4 regions of the Rothia sp. HMSC058E10 genome follow, and region 4 is predicted to be linked to each of the others. Evidence: riboswitches for the same ligand, from Rfam matches in the RefSeq annotation. Region 4 holds a riboswitch; each other region holds the start of a gene.
The links. Region 4 has a riboswitch for S-adenosylmethionine ahead of HMPREF2609_RS06040 (methylenetetrahydrofolate reductase). Riboswitches for the same ligand answer to the same signal wherever they lie in the genome.
Positions count from the first base shown of each region.

Region 1 (4,178 bases), on a different contig from region 4:
CGCATCCGGGAAGGGGAGTGCAGCGCGGGGTACCTTCGGGGAAGGCCCCTTCGGGCGCGAAGGCGGGGTCATGTGGTCGCGGGGAGCATATGGTCGAGCCGGTTTCGGACTGCCACCACGTATCGATAAACGATGCGGTACCCCCCCCCACGTGCTTGCGCAGCCACTTCCACGCCTGAGGGTTAATGGACTCGCCCACAGACCCGAGCAGACGCACAGTTGAGAAGTCGTATTTTCCGGGTTCGGGGCCGTCAGGAAAAGCCCCCATGAGGGAACGAATCAGGGTTGGAGCGGTGTAGTAATTGGTGACGCCGTAGCGTTCGATAACCTCGAAATGACGGCCATAATGCGGAGTATTGGGGGTACCCTCGAAAATAACCTCGGTAACCCCATTCACGAGCGGACCATAGATTTCGTAGGTGTGCGCGGTCACCCACGCGAGATCGGCGGTACACCAATGCACAGTCGATTCAACCTTCGCCGGGTCGTTCACGGCAGACAGCTCATCGGGGCGCAGCACCCCGTCGTCATCCACATAGTCCGGCAGCAGATCGTACAGCAGCGCGTGAGTGTATGCGGTCTGCACCAAATACCCCGCCATCGTGTGCACCAGGCCCTTGGGCTTGCCCGTGGTGCCAGAGGTATAAATGATAAACAGCGGGTCCTCGGCATCATGCAGCTCGTACTCATGGGTATCGGGCTGATCGTCCACCAGGTCGTGATACCAAATATCGCGCCCGGTCGTCCAAGGAACCTGCGCGTGCGCCACGGGGTCTGCGGCGCTTGTCCGGTCCACCACGATCACATGCTCGATATTGTTCTCACCCGAGCATGCTTCATCGGCATTCACCTTCACGGGCACGACCTTGCCGCGGCGGTTCTGCCCGTCGGTGGTGATCAGAACCTTCGCGCCGGTGTCTTCCACCCGGAATTTCAGCGCCTCCGCCGAGAACCCACCAAATACGAGTGAGTGAATTGCGCCGATGCGCACGCACGCAAGCGTGAAGATAATGGTTTCGGGAATAACCGGCAGGTAGATCACCACGCGGTCGCCTTTACGCACGCCGAGTTTGAGCAGGCCGTTGGCGGCGCGGGCGATGCGTCGCTGCAGTTCGGCGTAGGTGATAGCTTCACGATCGCCGGGTTCGCCCTCGAAATAGAGGGCTACTTTGTCGCCGCGGCCCGCCTCCACATGGCGGTCCACGCAGTTGTAGGCGACGTTGAGTTTGCCGCCCTCGAACCACTTAATCTCGGGTACGGAGTATTCTTCGATGCCCTCAGCATCGGTTCCGATAACCTGCGGTTTCTGGAAGGTGTGTGCGTTGTCCCAAGTCTTGCCCCAGCTTAAGCGCTCGGCTTGTTTTTCCCAGAACGCTACCCGCGCCTCGTCAGATTCGTGCGCGGGGTTGGGGGTGGGTGCTAGAGGATTCGTGAATGAAAAAGGGGAGGGAAGTCCCACAGTATCTCCCATCGGTTGCTGGCGTTAGCACCTTCGGCGTTATGAAGGCGCATGATGCGCCACCGCAGGCGAGGTTGCTGCGACGTCGTCGAGCCAGGTCTCTCGGTCGCTCTAGATGGATTACCAATCTAGTAAACCTTGTAGCTGGCGCAGGTGCAAAGACACCCCGTCATATTGCGCGTGTATGCGCCACGTTCGTAACATTCCGCAATATTGCGCCCGCCATCCACCCCACGCCCTATACCCGCGAGCAGGTAGGATTTTGCCGACAAGGTAGGATTCTCCTACCTGCTCGGGTCAAAAACCACCTGCTCGCGAACAATACAAGAAAAACACTCCCACCGGGATGCGCCTCGTCAAGAGGATTTACCCGGCGGGAGTGCCGTTTACTCACCCAAAATTACCGATTAGTTCTGTTTTTGTGCGTTGGTTGAGCCTTTCGAGGCTCCGTTAGGGTTTTTCTGCCCGGATAACCAGTCGTTAGGATCGATCTGAATATCGTTACGGACGGTGAAGTCGCTCTCTTGATCCTTGTTTTTCTGGTCACCCGTTGATCCCGTCGAGTTGGACTTTGACTTGTCGCTGGGAGTGCTCGGATCTGGATTCTCAGGTTCGCCAACATGATCGATGGATGCCACAGCCTGCTGACCGGTCAGGTCAATATCACTCTTGGGGGCACCATTCTCAGGTTCGTAGCGCAGAGTGCCGCTGAGGATCGTCAAGGTGGTGGTCACACCGTAGCGTTCGAGATAGAAATCTTCAAAATGTGTACCGAACTGGCTGGCCAAGATCTGGTTGTAGACCTGAGTCCCGCCGCCGTTATGACTGGAAGCTACAACATCATGGTCAAGCGTAATATCGACGTAGCCTATCAGCTCATTGCCGTTGGCGGTCATCTCGCTGAAGTAACCGTACATAGCACCACCGTTGAAGGCGACGAGCTGGGGATTATCGCCGTTTTCTGACGTGGGGTTAACGGCGAGGGAAACCGCAAAATCGTCAGTATTTTTATTCCAGCCCGGAGGTTCTGCCCCGTCGATCTCGGCCCAGTCGGGGAAAACGAAACGGTGCTCCAAGCGCAGGCGCGCACCGGCGAGTAGGGTAGTGGTGCCCGAGTAGTATGTCTGCTTGCCGTCTTTAGTGGTTGCCTTGGGTGCTGAGAACCAGAAACCTGCACCGCCCCACTTTGCCTTGCCGATGCTGCCGCCGGGGGTAAACTTACCGCCGCCAGCCGAGTAGAGACCACTGGAACCTGCTGGAACATTGGCCTGCTCGTTCTCAACCGGGCCGCTAAATGAATCTAGCCCCAGGAAACTGTTAGTGTCTAGTTCCTGGTGGGTGACGAACGCCTGGGTAAAAATACCGTAGTCAGGGCGTGTGTCATCATACGAAGCCGCATAAGCCGGAACTACAGCGGAAGAAACAATAATTGGGGTTGTCCATGCGGCGCCCGCCAGAACACGACGGCGCGTTAGACCTCCCCGCGTAGATGCGTGGGTCACAATGACTCCTATGAGTGGTTGGGTGAATAAGTGGCGCTCGGATTACACGCCAGTAATAATTTTACGGGATATACCCCAGAAATCCTAAACAATATAAGATAAACATGAAATCTTTACGATAAAACGCTCACTCACCCGGATCTGAGCATCCTCAAATTATGCGGAAGATATTCTGTATTCCGCGCTCATTTCGGGCCTATTGTCGCGTGTATGTTCCGGCGAGTCTCTGTGTTTCACCGCCGCATGGGCGCATCATTCTGGGCTTGCGGGCTGCCGATATGAAGATTTCGTATTCACTCAACATATACATATCTAAAGGACTCACTCTCATGAAGATGCGTCGCACGGCGCACATGACGCTGGCGGTTGCCAGCCTGGTGCTGCTGAATATCCTGCCCACCTCCGCTGCCTCGGTTCCCGCCTATGACACTGATGGCGATGGTATTCTCGATTCTTGGGAGATGTACGGTTACGATGCCGATGGTGACGGCGCTATTGACGTCGATTATCCCGCGATGGGTGCGAACCCTAACCATAAGGACGTATTCGTCGAGATGGATTACATGCCCGGTGAGCTCGGCAGCGAAGAAGATTTGGACCGAATCGTGCAATCCTTCGCCACACTTAATATCAGTAATCCTGATCGAAAACCGGGCATTAACCTGCACCTAGACGCTGGGTCCGCCCGAAGCGCTAAGTACAATCTGGGCGGCGGTAATGAGGTGCCGCATCAGGGACTGCGGAATATGGGCGATTGGGCACGTATTAAGGCCCGTCATTTCAACCCTGCCCGCGAGGGCATTTTCCATTACATGATCTGGGGTGATTACCACGGACATAACAGCTCATCGGGCTTGGGGTACAAGAACAAAGCCGGGTTTATCGTGACCGTCGGGAAAACCTACTGGGGTGGCGCCAGCAGCGATATTCGCGTGGGCACTTTCCTACACGAGCTTGGGCATAATTTGGGTCTTGATCACGGCGGCAATGATAGTGAGAACGGCAAACCCCATTACTTCAGTGTGATGAACTACGATTACCAGCTCACTGGTGTTCCTAAGAAAGACGGAACGTTCTATTTTGGGTACTCCCAGACGGACGCGCTAAGCCTTGATGAGTCGGCGCTCAGTGAGCGGCGCGGGTTCGGCTTCAAAGCTCGCGGATACCTCTATGAGGGCAAACCTGCAGATCGAAACATAGACTTTAATCACAACGGT
Region 1 is NZ_KV797643.1:24,275-28,452, forward strand. It holds gene HMPREF2609_RS09525 (AMP-binding protein) at 1-1,459, opposite strand, end outside; SAM riboswitch class I at 1,465-1,581, opposite strand; gene HMPREF2609_RS09530 (hypothetical protein) at 1,867-2,961, opposite strand; gene HMPREF2609_RS09535 (zinc metalloprotease) at 3,291-4,178, shown strand, end outside.
Region 1: linked by a shared signal. The riboswitch ahead of HMPREF2609_RS09525 (AMP-binding protein) and the one ahead of HMPREF2609_RS06040 (methylenetetrahydrofolate reductase) in region 4 are both predicted to bind S-adenosylmethionine.

Region 2 (4,178 bases), on a different contig from region 4:
TGCACAAGAGAGCCGAGCGCGAAAAATCCTGAGCGTGGCGAGCCGATGGGGTGGCAGTGCGCGGCATCAAACCAGAGCTGCCGCACCCGGTTATCTTCGCGGGTTTCCCATCCCAAGGCGGCATGAAGAGCCAGGTCAGGAGCGGAATCTTCACTCACGGCAGCCTCTGCGTTCTGTCGGGATTCGGCCTCAACGGCTCCGGCGTGTACCCTCACCCGGGCGGGTGGTAAAACCGCAGTGGTTACCTCAAACCCTTCGAGAAGAACCGGCAGGCCAATCTGCTCTGCGCGCGCCAGAACATCCCACAGCAGCGTGGAATTCGTGGCGGTAAGCGAAATCCAGTCCCGATGCGAAGAGTACATATTCTGCCACGGGCGCGCGATAGCGTATATTTCGGCAAAGAACCGTTCGTGCTCAGGATACACCTCGTGACGACCGACCGGCCCACCCACGCTGGAGGCGAAGGTCTCCCAGCTGAGCCCGCCCTTGATCCAGCGCCCGGTTTTGGACTGCATCAGTGGCCGCGCCAACAAATTGATAGGCGGGGTTGCACCGGGAATATTGCGCCCGCGCGCATACGAACCCGAAATGCTGAAGGAAAGATCGAGCGCCCCCGGAACCCGTGCCGAATCAATACCGGATGCTTCGCCCCGGGCGGCGAGAACCTGCGCCATATCGCGCCGCCACACCGAAATTTTCGAGGGCGAAGAATGCGTATTCTCGTGGTCGTTCAGGGGGAGAGGTTCGGGGTCGGTGGTGAGCGAGCTTGCCGAACGAATCGCCCCGGATGCGCGCAAGGCCGCCAGGGGATCGTCGGCTGTCTCCGCAACCTGTCGCACGGTATCTTCTGGCCTCTCCGGGTTCATAGACTGGCGGATGCGGCCACCAGGCGCATTGTCGAGGGCTTTCCGCGCGGTCTTGGCACGGTCGAGTGCAGTGAGCATGAGGGCGACGGCGTGCTTGCAGTCGGCGGCGACCGGGCATGTGCATCGTGCGTTGAAAAGATTGGAATCGGCGTCAGAACCCGGGAAGAAGCGAATATCTACCTCATAGGGGATAGGGGTACTCCCGTTCACCAGGCCTTCCAGCGTGTTTTCGTCTTCGTCGTAGGTGTAGCGCACCACTTCACGCTGACGGGCATAAGCAAGCCCGCGCTGGTATGCCTTATGCCCCGCCTGCCGAATAATCTGCGCAACGGTGACGGGGATATCGGGGAAAGGGTTTGGCGTGCTCACCGTTCCATTATCTCAACGGTGTCAAAGAAGCGCGCGGTAATTCGTTATGAGGTCTGTCCAAGATGGGCTGAGCGTTTCTTACGTGTATTCCTAGTCGTCGTTGTGAAGAGCAGAATTAAGGCGATAATGCCGGTGAGGAATCCGGTGCCTAGGAACCATAGGCTCAGATTATTAGTCGCCATGACGAGGGGACTTGCTCCTGCGGGATCGATGCCCTTCCACTCGAAGGCGTGGTATTCCACGAGTGAGCCCCAGCCTGCCAGGATGAACAAGCCAAACCCAATGATCAGAAAAATTGCGGCCACTATCCCCATGATCTGTACAGTCTTTTTCACAGTTATCACTCTTTCTTTCCGGAAGCGTAAAGCAGGCGTGACATGGTGATATATCAGAGGCAAGATAAATTTCTGTACATTACCCAGTGTGCCGTGATTCTTCTCGAATGTGTAGACCTGCTCTGAAGACCTAAAACTTCACACTACGCCACCATGAGGTGGTTATATACAGATACGCACCCATAGTCACGTTATGTAAATCACAAGAATTTGATGGGTTCGCACGTTTACAGATTCCTGAAAGCTGTTGTAACCTGGATTCAGCTTCAAGAGTTTCGACTGATAAGCTCCGACTATGGTCGAACGCCAACCCCATGTTCACGGGTGGCTCGGATGACGAAGCGGTTTGTATTCGCCGCCTCAGGTGGCACTTGGTACAGGCAAGAGCAACGCGAAAGGAACGCGCATTCGGCGCATGGTTGTCAATGTACAACAGCTCTTCATCTCCAGCATCCCCCCTTACTCCTGCACGCTCTTATCAGGAAAATCTGCGTGCCGCATCCGTACCCGCACGCGGCGGTTACCAGGCAGTAAGTATTCAGGACTACGCACGTATTTCTTCTAAGCGCGACGAATTCCTCAATTTTCTGCTTCTTCCCAACCCCGAGGGTATTCCCGCCGTCGAATATGCCGGTCTGCGCGTAGCATAGGGGTATGAGCGCCTCAGGACTGCTTCTCGACTCGGATGTACTCGCCGAGATCCGCAAAGCCACACCAGATCCCAAAGTTGTTGCTTTTCTGCGCCACCGCGCCTATAAACACCTCTACATTTCGGTGCTGAGCGTAGGCGAGCTCAAAGGACTCTACCCCTATCCAGAGACCGACCGCTGGATTGCTGAACTTCTCGACAGGTTTGCCGACCACATCATCAACGTGGATGCGCGCGTAAGCCTCGAATGGGCAGGACGCAGCGCCCCGCGCGGCACCCACAGTCACGGATGTAAAGATGCCGAACCCCTGCCCACCGCCGCCCTCGAAGGTCTGATGGCGGCGAGTGCCCAAGCTCATGACCTCGAAATCGTTTCCTCAAAGGCTGAGGTGTACCGGTCCTGGGGCGTACCCGCAGTGAATCCGTGGATCGAAGACTAATTGTCCGTCCCGTATTTCGCTGTAAGCGCCGGGGGAGTACCTGCGTGTTCGAGAAGACCGTGAGAAATGCTCGGCACAATTATCTGTACCTGCCGCTGCAGCGGTGAGAGCGTATCAGTAACGTTCGTGTAACCCCTATGTTCACGGTGAGCGGTTAACGAAGGTTAGCCGCCAATTAACCGGAACTATTTCCCCGAAAGCCCAGCAGGCTCACACGCGCTGGCGGGTTTCATGGCATGATGGAAGAACGATGAAAAGTAGCTCTTCTACATCCCGGTATTCTGCCCCTATGCCACTCTGGCTGCAGGGCATCGTTGAATTAGTTTTTACCGCCGCGCTTTCTTTCGGGCTTGTGCTCGTTCTGCTCATGGCGGTGTGGTTTACCAACGGTTTTAACCGCATGGATTTTCCCGCACTCGCAACTCTTGCCTCCCACCTGTGGCTGCTCATGCACGGTGTGCCGCTGAATATTCCGAATGCGTTCGGTATTATCTTGCCGCACGGCATGCTCACACTGGTGCCCATGGGGCTGAGCATCATTCCGGTGCTCCTATGCTTTAGGTCTGGGCGGAAATTGGCGCGCGCATCCTATGAAGGGGAATTCTTCAAACCCGTACTATTAGGGTGCGCTGCCTACGGTATTTTTGCTGCCGTCGCCTTTGCGTGGGCAAGCACTGAACGGCACCTGCTGGGTATTGTTGGTGCGGCGTTGATTCCGCAGATAGTGGTGCTGGTCGGGTTGATCTGGGGCGGCTACTATGAATCGCGTTCGCTCGCCCGTATGGTGGGCGTGAACACCGCTGAACAGATTTCGCAGATGAGCCAGTACTCGCGGTGGGCGAGCTCCTATGTGTGGTCGATTGTGCGTGCCTCCATGGTGGCGATTTTCTCGCTCATTATGGGCGGTGCTTTAGTGCTGGTGATCGCCATGATGACGCGCTGGTCGCAGATTGCAACAATCTACCAGGAACTTCACGCCGGGCCGGTGGGGGCGCTCGCGGTGACCCTGCTGCAGCTTGGTTACCTTCCGAACTTGGTGATTTACGCGATGTCGTGGACTACCGGCGCCGGGTTCGCGTTCGGCGTTGACACGCATGTGGGCTGGTCGCAGACGACGATGGGCGATCTTCCGCTCTTTCCGGTTCTGGGTGCTATCCCTGAGAGCCTGGGCTGGATAGGGTATGCGGGTCTGGCGGTTTCGCTGGGCGCCGGGACCGTTGCCGGTTGGTGGTTCTTGCGTGAAGGTGAAGACCACGTGGATGAGTGGATCACCATGAAGGTACGTTACCGAGTGATTGCGTTGCCGCTTTCTTCGCTCGTGTTGGGTTCGCTGGTGGGCGTGCTCTGTGGCGTGTGGGCTTATATTTTGGGTTGGATTTCCAGCGGATCGTTGGGTGTGGGGCGTTTTACCGAGGTAGGCGCATCGCCCGCAGCTTTCGCCGTGGCGACCGCAATAACCCTGGGTGCGGGTACTGCGTTGGGTAACCTGCTGTGCCATGTGCTTCTGCCCGACAGCAGT
Region 2 is NZ_KV797640.1:118,633-122,810, reverse strand. It holds gene HMPREF2609_RS08005 (DEAD/DEAH box helicase) at 1-1,235, opposite strand, end outside; gene HMPREF2609_RS08000 (hypothetical protein) at 1,280-1,570, opposite strand; SAM riboswitch class IV at 1,835-1,963, shown strand; gene HMPREF2609_RS07995 (nuclease PIN) at 1,942-2,220, shown strand; gene HMPREF2609_RS07990 (PIN domain-containing protein) at 2,225-2,659, shown strand; gene HMPREF2609_RS07985 (cell division protein PerM) at 2,949-4,178, shown strand, end outside.
Region 2: linked by a shared signal. The riboswitch ahead of HMPREF2609_RS07995 (nuclease PIN) and the one ahead of HMPREF2609_RS06040 (methylenetetrahydrofolate reductase) in region 4 are both predicted to bind S-adenosylmethionine.

Region 3 (4,178 bases), on a different contig from region 4:
GCTTATCACCATGGTGGTCCAGGTAGCTTTCGACCGCATATCGTCCGCGGTTCTCACCAATGGACCCGCCGTCGGTGGATTCGCCGCGGTTTGCCTGCCGCCCAAAGCGATGCTCCAACTCGGCTGGGCTGCGGTAGGTGGTGTGGGCTATGCGCCTCGCCAGCGCGAGCCCGGCCGTGGGTGCCGATCCCCCATAATAATCGCCGGAAGCAAAATTGGCATCAGCACGGATGGCGAGGTTCTGGGTGTGAGCCCAGGAAATCTGTTCGGCAGTGGCGGCGGGGCCGGCGGCGATGACCGCGCATCCACGTACCAGCTCGGGGAAGGTTGCCGCCCATTCGATAGCGCGTGCCCCGCCGAGCGATCCTCCGATTACATGGTGAAAACTCTTAATCCCCAACCGGGCGATAAGTTCGGCTTCGGCTCGTACCGAGTCGCGAATAGTGACGTGAGGAAAGCGTGACCCCCAGGGTTTCCCGGCACCCGGGTACCCCTCGGGTACGATACTTGCCGGACCGGTCGAGCCGTAGCATCCACCCAAGATATTGGGGGCTATCACAAAATACTTGGTAGTATCGACCACCGCACCCGGCCCCACAATACCTTCCCACCAACCATCACTTTCGACCGCACGGATACTGGGTGCAGGCATATCTGATGTGGGAATCCCTCGCGAAACATGGGTGTCGCCGGTGAGGGCGTGCAGAATAAGAATCGCGTTGTCCCCAGCTTCGTTAAGAGTCCCCCACGTCTCGTAGCTAATGTTCACCTGTGGAAGCACGGTACCGTTTTCGAGGGTGAAATCACCGATCGCCATCTGCCGCAGGTACCCCTGAGCGCTGGGATACTGCAGCTGCGACAGATAGGTGGCGTGTACGGTATTTTCCGTCATGTTTTCTCCTGGGTAACCGGTAGTTTTGGTAATGGCAGGCGAGAAACCGATACCGCGACCGGGCACTTACTGTGCAGCCCGGTCGCGACGGTGCAGGTTAGGCGTTCAGAGTCGCAAAACCCAATTCTAGGTCTGCGATAATATCGTCAATATTCTCGATCCCTACGGCGAGGCGCACAAAGTTTTTGCTCACCCCAATTGCCTCTAGCTCTTCCTCGGAAAGCTGCGAGTGGGTGGTGGATGCGGGATGAATAACAAGCGAACGTACATCGCCGATATTCGCCACATTGGAATGCAGCTGCAGAGCATCCACAAAGGTGCGAGTCTGTTCCAGGTCGGCGTCTTTGAGGGTGAATCCCACGACGGCGCCCGGCCCCTTCGGCAGGTACTTCTGGGCTCGCTCGTACCAGGGCGAGGAAGGCAGACCGGCCCAGATCACCTGATCGACCAGCGGATGCTCCTCCAACCAGTTTGCGACCTTGGTCGCGTTCTCGATATGGCGTTCGATGCGCAGGGAAAGAGTCTCCAGACCGATACCAATGTTGAAGGCGTTGGTTGGAGAGATCGCCGCCCCGGTGTCGCGCAGAAGCGAAACCCGCGCCTTGAGAATATAGGAAAGGTTCGCACCAAAAGCGGAGTCTTTGCCCAAGTCACGGGCATAAACTAGACCGTGGTAACCGGGGGCAGGTTCGTTGAACTTGGGGAACTTTTCGGGATTGGCTCCATAGTCGAAATTCCCGGAGTCCACGATAACGCCGCCGATTGAGGTGCCGTGCCCACCCAGATATTTTGTGGCGGAATGGATTACAACATCCGCACCAAATTCGATGGGGCGCACCAGATATGGGGTGGGAACAGTGTTATCAACGATTAGGGGAACGCCATTGTCGTGGGCGATCTGGGCGATAGGCTCGATGTCGAGCACATCATTCCGGGGGTTAGGTACGGTTTCTCCGTAGAAGAGTTTCGTGTTGGGGCGAACCGCATCGCGCCATTGCTGCAGGTCGTCCGGGTTTTCAACAAACGTAGTTTCAACGCCGAGGTCGGCAAGCGTGTATTTAAGTAGGTTGTAGGTTCCCCCATAAATCGATGGGGAAGCCACGATATGGTCGCCCGCGCCCGCAATATTAAGAATCGCATAGGTAATAGCCGCTTGGCCTGAGGCCAGCAAAAGCGCCCCTACTCCCCCTTCAAGGGATGCGATGCGGTTTTCGATAACCTCTTGGGTGGGGTTGTTCAGACGGGTATAGATAGGCCCAAGCTCTGTGAGAGCAAAACGGTTAGCGGCCTGTTCTGCGTTCTCGAAAACGAACGAGGTGGTCTGGTAGATAGGTAACGCCCGAGCTCCCGTTGCAGCATCCGGTGCCTGCCCCGCGTGAATCTGGCGGGTTTCAAATTTCCAACCGGCGGGATTGGCGGGAGTCGGGACTGTAGTGTTGCTCATGCGAAGCTCCTTGTAATAGTTCAGGGGGCCGCATGCCGATTTCGGTACAGAGTTCTTAGGCTTTCTTCTCTGCAAACGAAAAAACGATGTACCAGAATCGGGCACATCGGTCCCGCGCTTGCGTTGTACTTTGTGTTCAACGCCTGGTCCTCACCCAGGGCACCCCACCGCGGAGGAGGGTTGCCGGCCAGCTAGCTGGGGCTTATCACTGGCTCTCATGACCTGCATCTAGAGTTTCATAGGAAGCGCACATGGTCAAGCCGGATGCGCGTTTTCGGCGCATTGTTGCAAAGATGACGTTTTATGAACTGTTTTCACGACAGCCTATTGTTTGGGAGAAACACCAATACTTATGCGCTTGTGACCGTGCCTATGTTGTACCCGAACCGCTAAAGCCATGTGATCTGCCGTTAGCCGTCGCTAAATTACCATCAGCGTAGGCAATCGTGAGCCATGCTACACTGGTGGAAGCCTTGAATCTAGGAGTGATGAGGTATGACTTCCCGCTAAAGTCGCACCGGCTCGCGGAATGCCCGCCCAGATGGTGGGCTCTAAAAATTTCAGAAATAACCCTGCTTTGGTTCGATACATTTCAGAAGCGCATAGTGAGCGCTTGGGACACCAAAGTTCTGAGGGTTTTATTGTTATACCTTCCGCACCTGCAGCCGGTGACTTGGGATTATTCAGGCACTAAGAAGTGCCTCTCTCACGACTTATTCATCTCACCCGTCCCACGTATTGCAGGCGTGCGAACACCATGCTCAAGCGGCTTCGGGTGACTAAGCACCGCAAGGTTTTATCACAATGTCTACAATTCTTGACGCGGCACAGCTATGCCGCACCTTTGGCAAGGGTGAACGCGCTTTCACCGCTGTCGATAATGTTTCACTCAGCATAAGTTCCGGCGAAATTCATGCTCTGCTCGGTCCCAATGGAGCGGGGAAAACAACGGTTGTACAGATGTGCGCAACACTGCTGACTCCCACAAGCGGTACCGTTCGCATCGACGGGGTGGATGCGCTTGCACACCCCCAGCGTGCGCGCGCATCCCTAGGGCTTGTACTCGGCGGGGATACCGGGTTCTATCCGCGAGCATCCGCCCGCGATAATCTTCTCTTCTTCGCCGACCTTGCCGGAGTTAGCGCGCGCAAACGCCGTACCCAGGTGGCGAGCGCTTTGGAACGGGTCGATCTTGCAGATGTCGCCGCGAAGAAGGTACAAGAGTTTTCCCGCGGTATGAAACAACGTCTGCACATCGCGCGGGCACTGCTGGGCGAGCCAAAACTGCTGCTTTTGGATGAGCCGACGAATGGGCTTGACCCAGATATTTCGCTGACAATACGCCAGCTAATTCGCGCCCTCGCTGATGACGGCACCGCCATTTTACTCACGAGCCATCTGCTGGGCGAGATTGAGGAGTTAGCGCATCGGGTCACGGTCATCGGTGCCGGTCGCATGGCGGTTTCGGGCACAGTGGCGGATATTACCGCGCACGCCGGGATCTCCGTTACCACCGTGGGGCGTGTGGATGCGAATGCCGGGCCGGTGCTTCAAGAACTTGCTCGGTCTTTGGGCGATGCGGGAACAGTGTTGCTGACCCCGCGCGGCAGCGAGTGGGAGATCACCGTGTACTGGAATGAACGTTCTGTTTCGGAAAAGCCGCACCCCTTCAGTACCGAACACGCAGAGGCTCTGCTGACCCGTATTCTCGCTGAGCGTGAGGTTCAGATGCTCACACCACTGTATACTCGCCCAGCCACTCTCGAAGAGGCATACCTGGCCATGGCGGAAGGACTGAAACGATGAACCGGCAACTTCGCTTGATGTCTTTTTCTCTGCGCC
Region 3 is NZ_KV797613.1:63,876-68,053, reverse strand. It holds gene HMPREF2609_RS02450 (homoserine O-acetyltransferase MetX) at 1-892, opposite strand, end outside; gene HMPREF2609_RS02445 (bifunctional o-acetylhomoserine/o-acetylserine sulfhydrylase) at 990-2,336, opposite strand; SAM riboswitch class IV at 2,446-2,559, opposite strand; gene HMPREF2609_RS02440 (ABC transporter ATP-binding protein) at 3,141-4,142, shown strand; gene HMPREF2609_RS02435 (hypothetical protein) at 4,160-4,178, shown strand, end outside.
Region 3: linked by a shared signal. The riboswitch ahead of HMPREF2609_RS02445 (bifunctional o-acetylhomoserine/o-acetylserine sulfhydrylase) and the one ahead of HMPREF2609_RS06040 (methylenetetrahydrofolate reductase) in region 4 are both predicted to bind S-adenosylmethionine.

Region 4 (4,178 bases):
GTAGGGGCTTGTCACCAGGATTGCGGGACGGTTCGTTTCGGCTGCCAACGCGGTGTAAGTTTTACGCGCCAATTCGGCGATTTTGGCGTTGGGAATGTCGCGGTCCACGGTCAGGCCGGGTTCGTCGAGCTGCACCCACTGCACGCCGCGTGCCGCCAGCTCGGCGAGCACCTGCTGGTAGGCTTTCACGAAATCGTCCAGGCGATCCAGCGGTGTGAACCCTTCGGGCGAACCCTGTTCGGCTTTTGCCCCGAGAAGCAGGGTGAGCGGGCCGACCAGCTGCGGGCGCACCGTCACCCCATGTTCCTTGGCGACTTCAAGCTGCTCGTCAATAGCCTCAAGATTCAGCTTGATCTCGGTATCCGGACCGATCTCGGGCACCAAGTAGTGGTAGTTCGTATCGAACCATTTCGTCATCTCCAGCGGAGGCAGCGTCTCGGTGCCGCGCGCTAGAGCAAAGTACCCGGGCAGATCGAGCAGGCCGCGCGCATCCTTGGCGTCGGCAAGACGCTTGGGCACGAGGGTGAAAAGGCGCACGGCATCGAGCACCTGATCGTAGTACGAGAAAGTCGCCGGGATAGACGAATCGGTTACGCTAAGACCGCGCTCGATCACACGGTCATAGTAGGTGCGCTGCACATCTGCGGCCGCCTGGTGCAGTTCATCCTGCGTGATTTTGCCTTTCCAGAACGCTTCCTGTGCCTTCTTCAGCTCACGGAAACGGCCCACGCGGGGGTAACCGACGATGGTTGCTGCGGGGAATGGGGTGCGGGTCATCCTAGTTCCTTACTGTGGGAGGGTGTCAAATAAAAGGGGAGTTTAGAGGTATTGAAGATCGCTTAGGGGGAGTTTGAAACGGTTCGAGTAGCGCGGAACGTCGAGTTCTTCGAGGACGTCCAGCACAGCCTCATGCTCGTTAAATGTGAAGAAATGCAGGCCGGGGGCGCCAGCATCAAGCACCTTGCGACATTGGTCGAGTGCATGTTCCACGCCGATGCGGTGCATCTCGCGCGGCTCACTCGCGGTTTCCAGGCGATGCGCCAGCTTGCGCGGTACTTCAAGCCCGGCAAGCTCGCACAGCTTCGTCAGCCGAGTCAGCGAGGTAACGGGCATAATACCGGGGATAATGGGCATCTCCACCCCGGCAAGGCGCGCAGCATCCACCAACCCCGAATAGCGCTCGGTCTCAAAGAAAACCTGGGTGATGGCGAAATCCGCCCCGGCACGCTGCTTTGAAAGCAGAATCTCAATGTCTTGAAGAAGCGAGGAAGACTCGGGGTGCTTATGCGGGTATGCCGCAACCCCAATCGATACCTTCCCCGCGGCAAGATGCGCGAAATCCTCACGTTCCACCCTGCGAATCAGCTCCACCAGGTAACGGGCAAAAGGCAGCTCAAGCGAGCGCGTGTTTTCGGGTGGAATATCGCCGCGCAGCGCCAAGAACCCGCGTACTCCAAGCCCCAGAATCAGACGAACCGAGCGTTCCAAATCGGCCACGGAATGCCCCACGCAGATTAGATGTGCCAGCGGGTTCAGCGATGTTTCATGTACCAGGTGATCGAGCAGAGCCAACGTCTTTTGGCGGCGCTGCGCATCGCCCGAATAGGTGACGGAAACGTAATCCGGGTTGGTTTGCTCAAGCTCGGTAATGGTTTTGAGCAGGGAATCGCAGCTTGCGTGCGACCGTGGCGGATACAGCTCGTAAGAAAGAGCCGGGTGAACTGTCGTCATTTTCATTCCTCCGTGTTCACCCGATAGAAGCGTGCCCGAAGGTACGCCGAATCTTAGCAAGACGCGAAGGGAATTCACTTCTATCGGTTCTGGCGGGAGCACCTTGTCCGTCCACCCAATGGGTGGAGGCTGGCGAGGTTGCTGCGACGTCTAAGAGCCAGATCTCTCGGTCGCTCTGGATAGATAACGTTCCTATTCTAGGCAGGATGCGCGGTGTCAGCAAGAATATGTCAACACATGTCGTCGAGCGGTCATAACCGCTTAATATTGTGGGATGCGGCGAAACAATACGTCATACGGGCTCGCGGAGGTGCGGATCGGCGAATTGAAACCTCCACCTGATTTGGCCGCAAGTTCAGCCGCGAGCAGATAATATTTCGACGAGCAGATAGCGGAATGTTATCTGCTCATCACAAAACTATCTGCTCGCGGGAGAAGGCATTCTACAAGGAAAAAACCGGGTATTGTTCTGAGAAAACATGTCGTGTAAACTATGTGCAAGAGTCCCCCGACCGCCTCTACCCGTGAGTCTGCAGGTTCACAGGATATGCGCATATGTCGGGGCCCTTCTTTATCTGCTTCCGGTCTTACTCTAGGGAGTTGCAGAGCGCCGTGAACGTCATGTTGCGACCACATACTGTCAAACACGGTAGAGTAAATGTATGGAACGCATCGAATCTCCCGCATATGCACGCCTGGGTAACTCCGGGCTGGTCGTGCCCTCCGTCGGAATCGGCTGCAACAACCTGGGACGCCCCGGCACCCCCACTCAAACTCAGGAAGGCACCAATGCCGTTATCGCCGCCGCAGTCGAGGCGGGCATCGGCTTCTTCGATATTGCCGACCTGTACGGTGCCGAACCCGGGCTTTCAGAAACCATGTTCGGTACCGCGATGCGCAAACTCAACCTCAACCGCGATGACCTGATCATCGTCACCAAATTCGGGCTCCCTACTGGTACCCTCAACGGCAACGACTGGGATGCACGCGGCTCACGCCGATACATCATGCGTGCCGTCGAAGGTTCACTGCGCCGCCTGGGAACCGAGTACATTGACCTGTATTTCTACCACAGCCCCGACCCGAACACCCCGCTGGAAGAGACCCTGTCTGCGCTCGACACGCTCGTGACCAGCGGAAAGGTGCGTTACCTGGGGCACTCCAACTTTGCGGGGTGGCAGCTTGCCCACGCCGAGCACCTCGCCCGCGAACTCGGCACTGAGCGGTTTATCGCCGCCGAAAACCACTACAACCTGCTGGACCGCCGTGCCGAACTCGAAATTCTTCCCGCCGCCCGCCACTTCGGGCTCGGGGTTCTCCCGTATTTCCCGCTCGCCAACGGGCTTTTGACCGGAAAATACCGCCGCGACAGCATCCCTGCAGGGTCACGTCTGTCGCACTCCAAAGCGCAGGTACTCGCGCAAGCCGATTGGGAACAACTCGATGCCTACCACGAATTTTGTGCCGATCTGGGGATCTCTGAGGTTCAAGCCTCCATCTCTTGGCTCAAACAGCAGAATCCCGTCGCCAGCGTGATCGCCGGGGCAACCGCCCCCGAACAAGTACACGCAAACGCGCAGGCCGCAAGCGTGCGTTTCAACGATGACGAACTGGTGCGGCTCAACGAGATTTTCCCGGCGCCCGAAAGCATCGCGCTTTTCTGAGCAGCCGTGAATATAGCCAGCTGGAAATATAACTAATCCGGAATATACCCAAGCCAGCAAGCGTTTAAAGACTGTGCGGTCTCTCAACCTGTGCCGTACAAGACCCGCATGAAAGATAAAAATACCCGCATGAGCATCACCACCGAGCCGCCGAACCGCGCCAGTGCACTACCCCCGCTCGGGCAGGGCGCGCACACCCGCCGTCTAGGGGTTATCGCGCTGGTGGCAACCTTCGGTGGGCTCCTCTTCGGGTACGATACCGGCGTTATCAACGGCGCCCTCGACCCCATGAGTCGCGAACTCGGCATGGACAACACCATTCAAGGCTGGGTCACAGGCTCCCTCGCCTTCGCTGCCGCCCTCGGAGCCATGGTCACCGGGCGCATCTCAGATGCCATCGGACGACGCAGAACCATCATCGGACTCTCAATCCTCTTCATCGCGGGCGCGCTCGCATGCGTCTTCACTCCCAGCATTGCTGTACTGTTGATGGGTCGTACGATGCTCGGGCTCGCTGTGGGAGGCGCATCCGCAGTCGTACCCGTATTCCTCGCCGAACTTGCACCCTACGAAATTCGCGGCTCACTCTCCGGGCGTAACGAACTCATGGTCGTCGGAGGGCAGCTAGCCGCATTCATCGTGAATGCCATCATCGGCAACCTCTGGGGCGAACACGATAGCGTATGGCGGTGGATGTTCGCCGTCTGCGCCCTGCCTGCGCTCGCGCTTTTCATCGGTATGCTGCGCATGCCCGAATCCCCACGCTGGCTTATCGCGCAGGGG
Region 4 is NZ_KV797630.1:73,633-77,810, reverse strand. It holds gene metE (5-methyltetrahydropteroyltriglutamate--homocysteine S-methyltransferase) at 1-777, opposite strand, end outside; gene HMPREF2609_RS06040 (methylenetetrahydrofolate reductase) at 820-1,731, opposite strand; SAM riboswitch class I at 1,809-1,917, opposite strand; gene HMPREF2609_RS06035 (aldo/keto reductase) at 2,394-3,395, shown strand; gene HMPREF2609_RS06030 (sugar porter family MFS transporter) at 3,504-4,178, shown strand, end outside.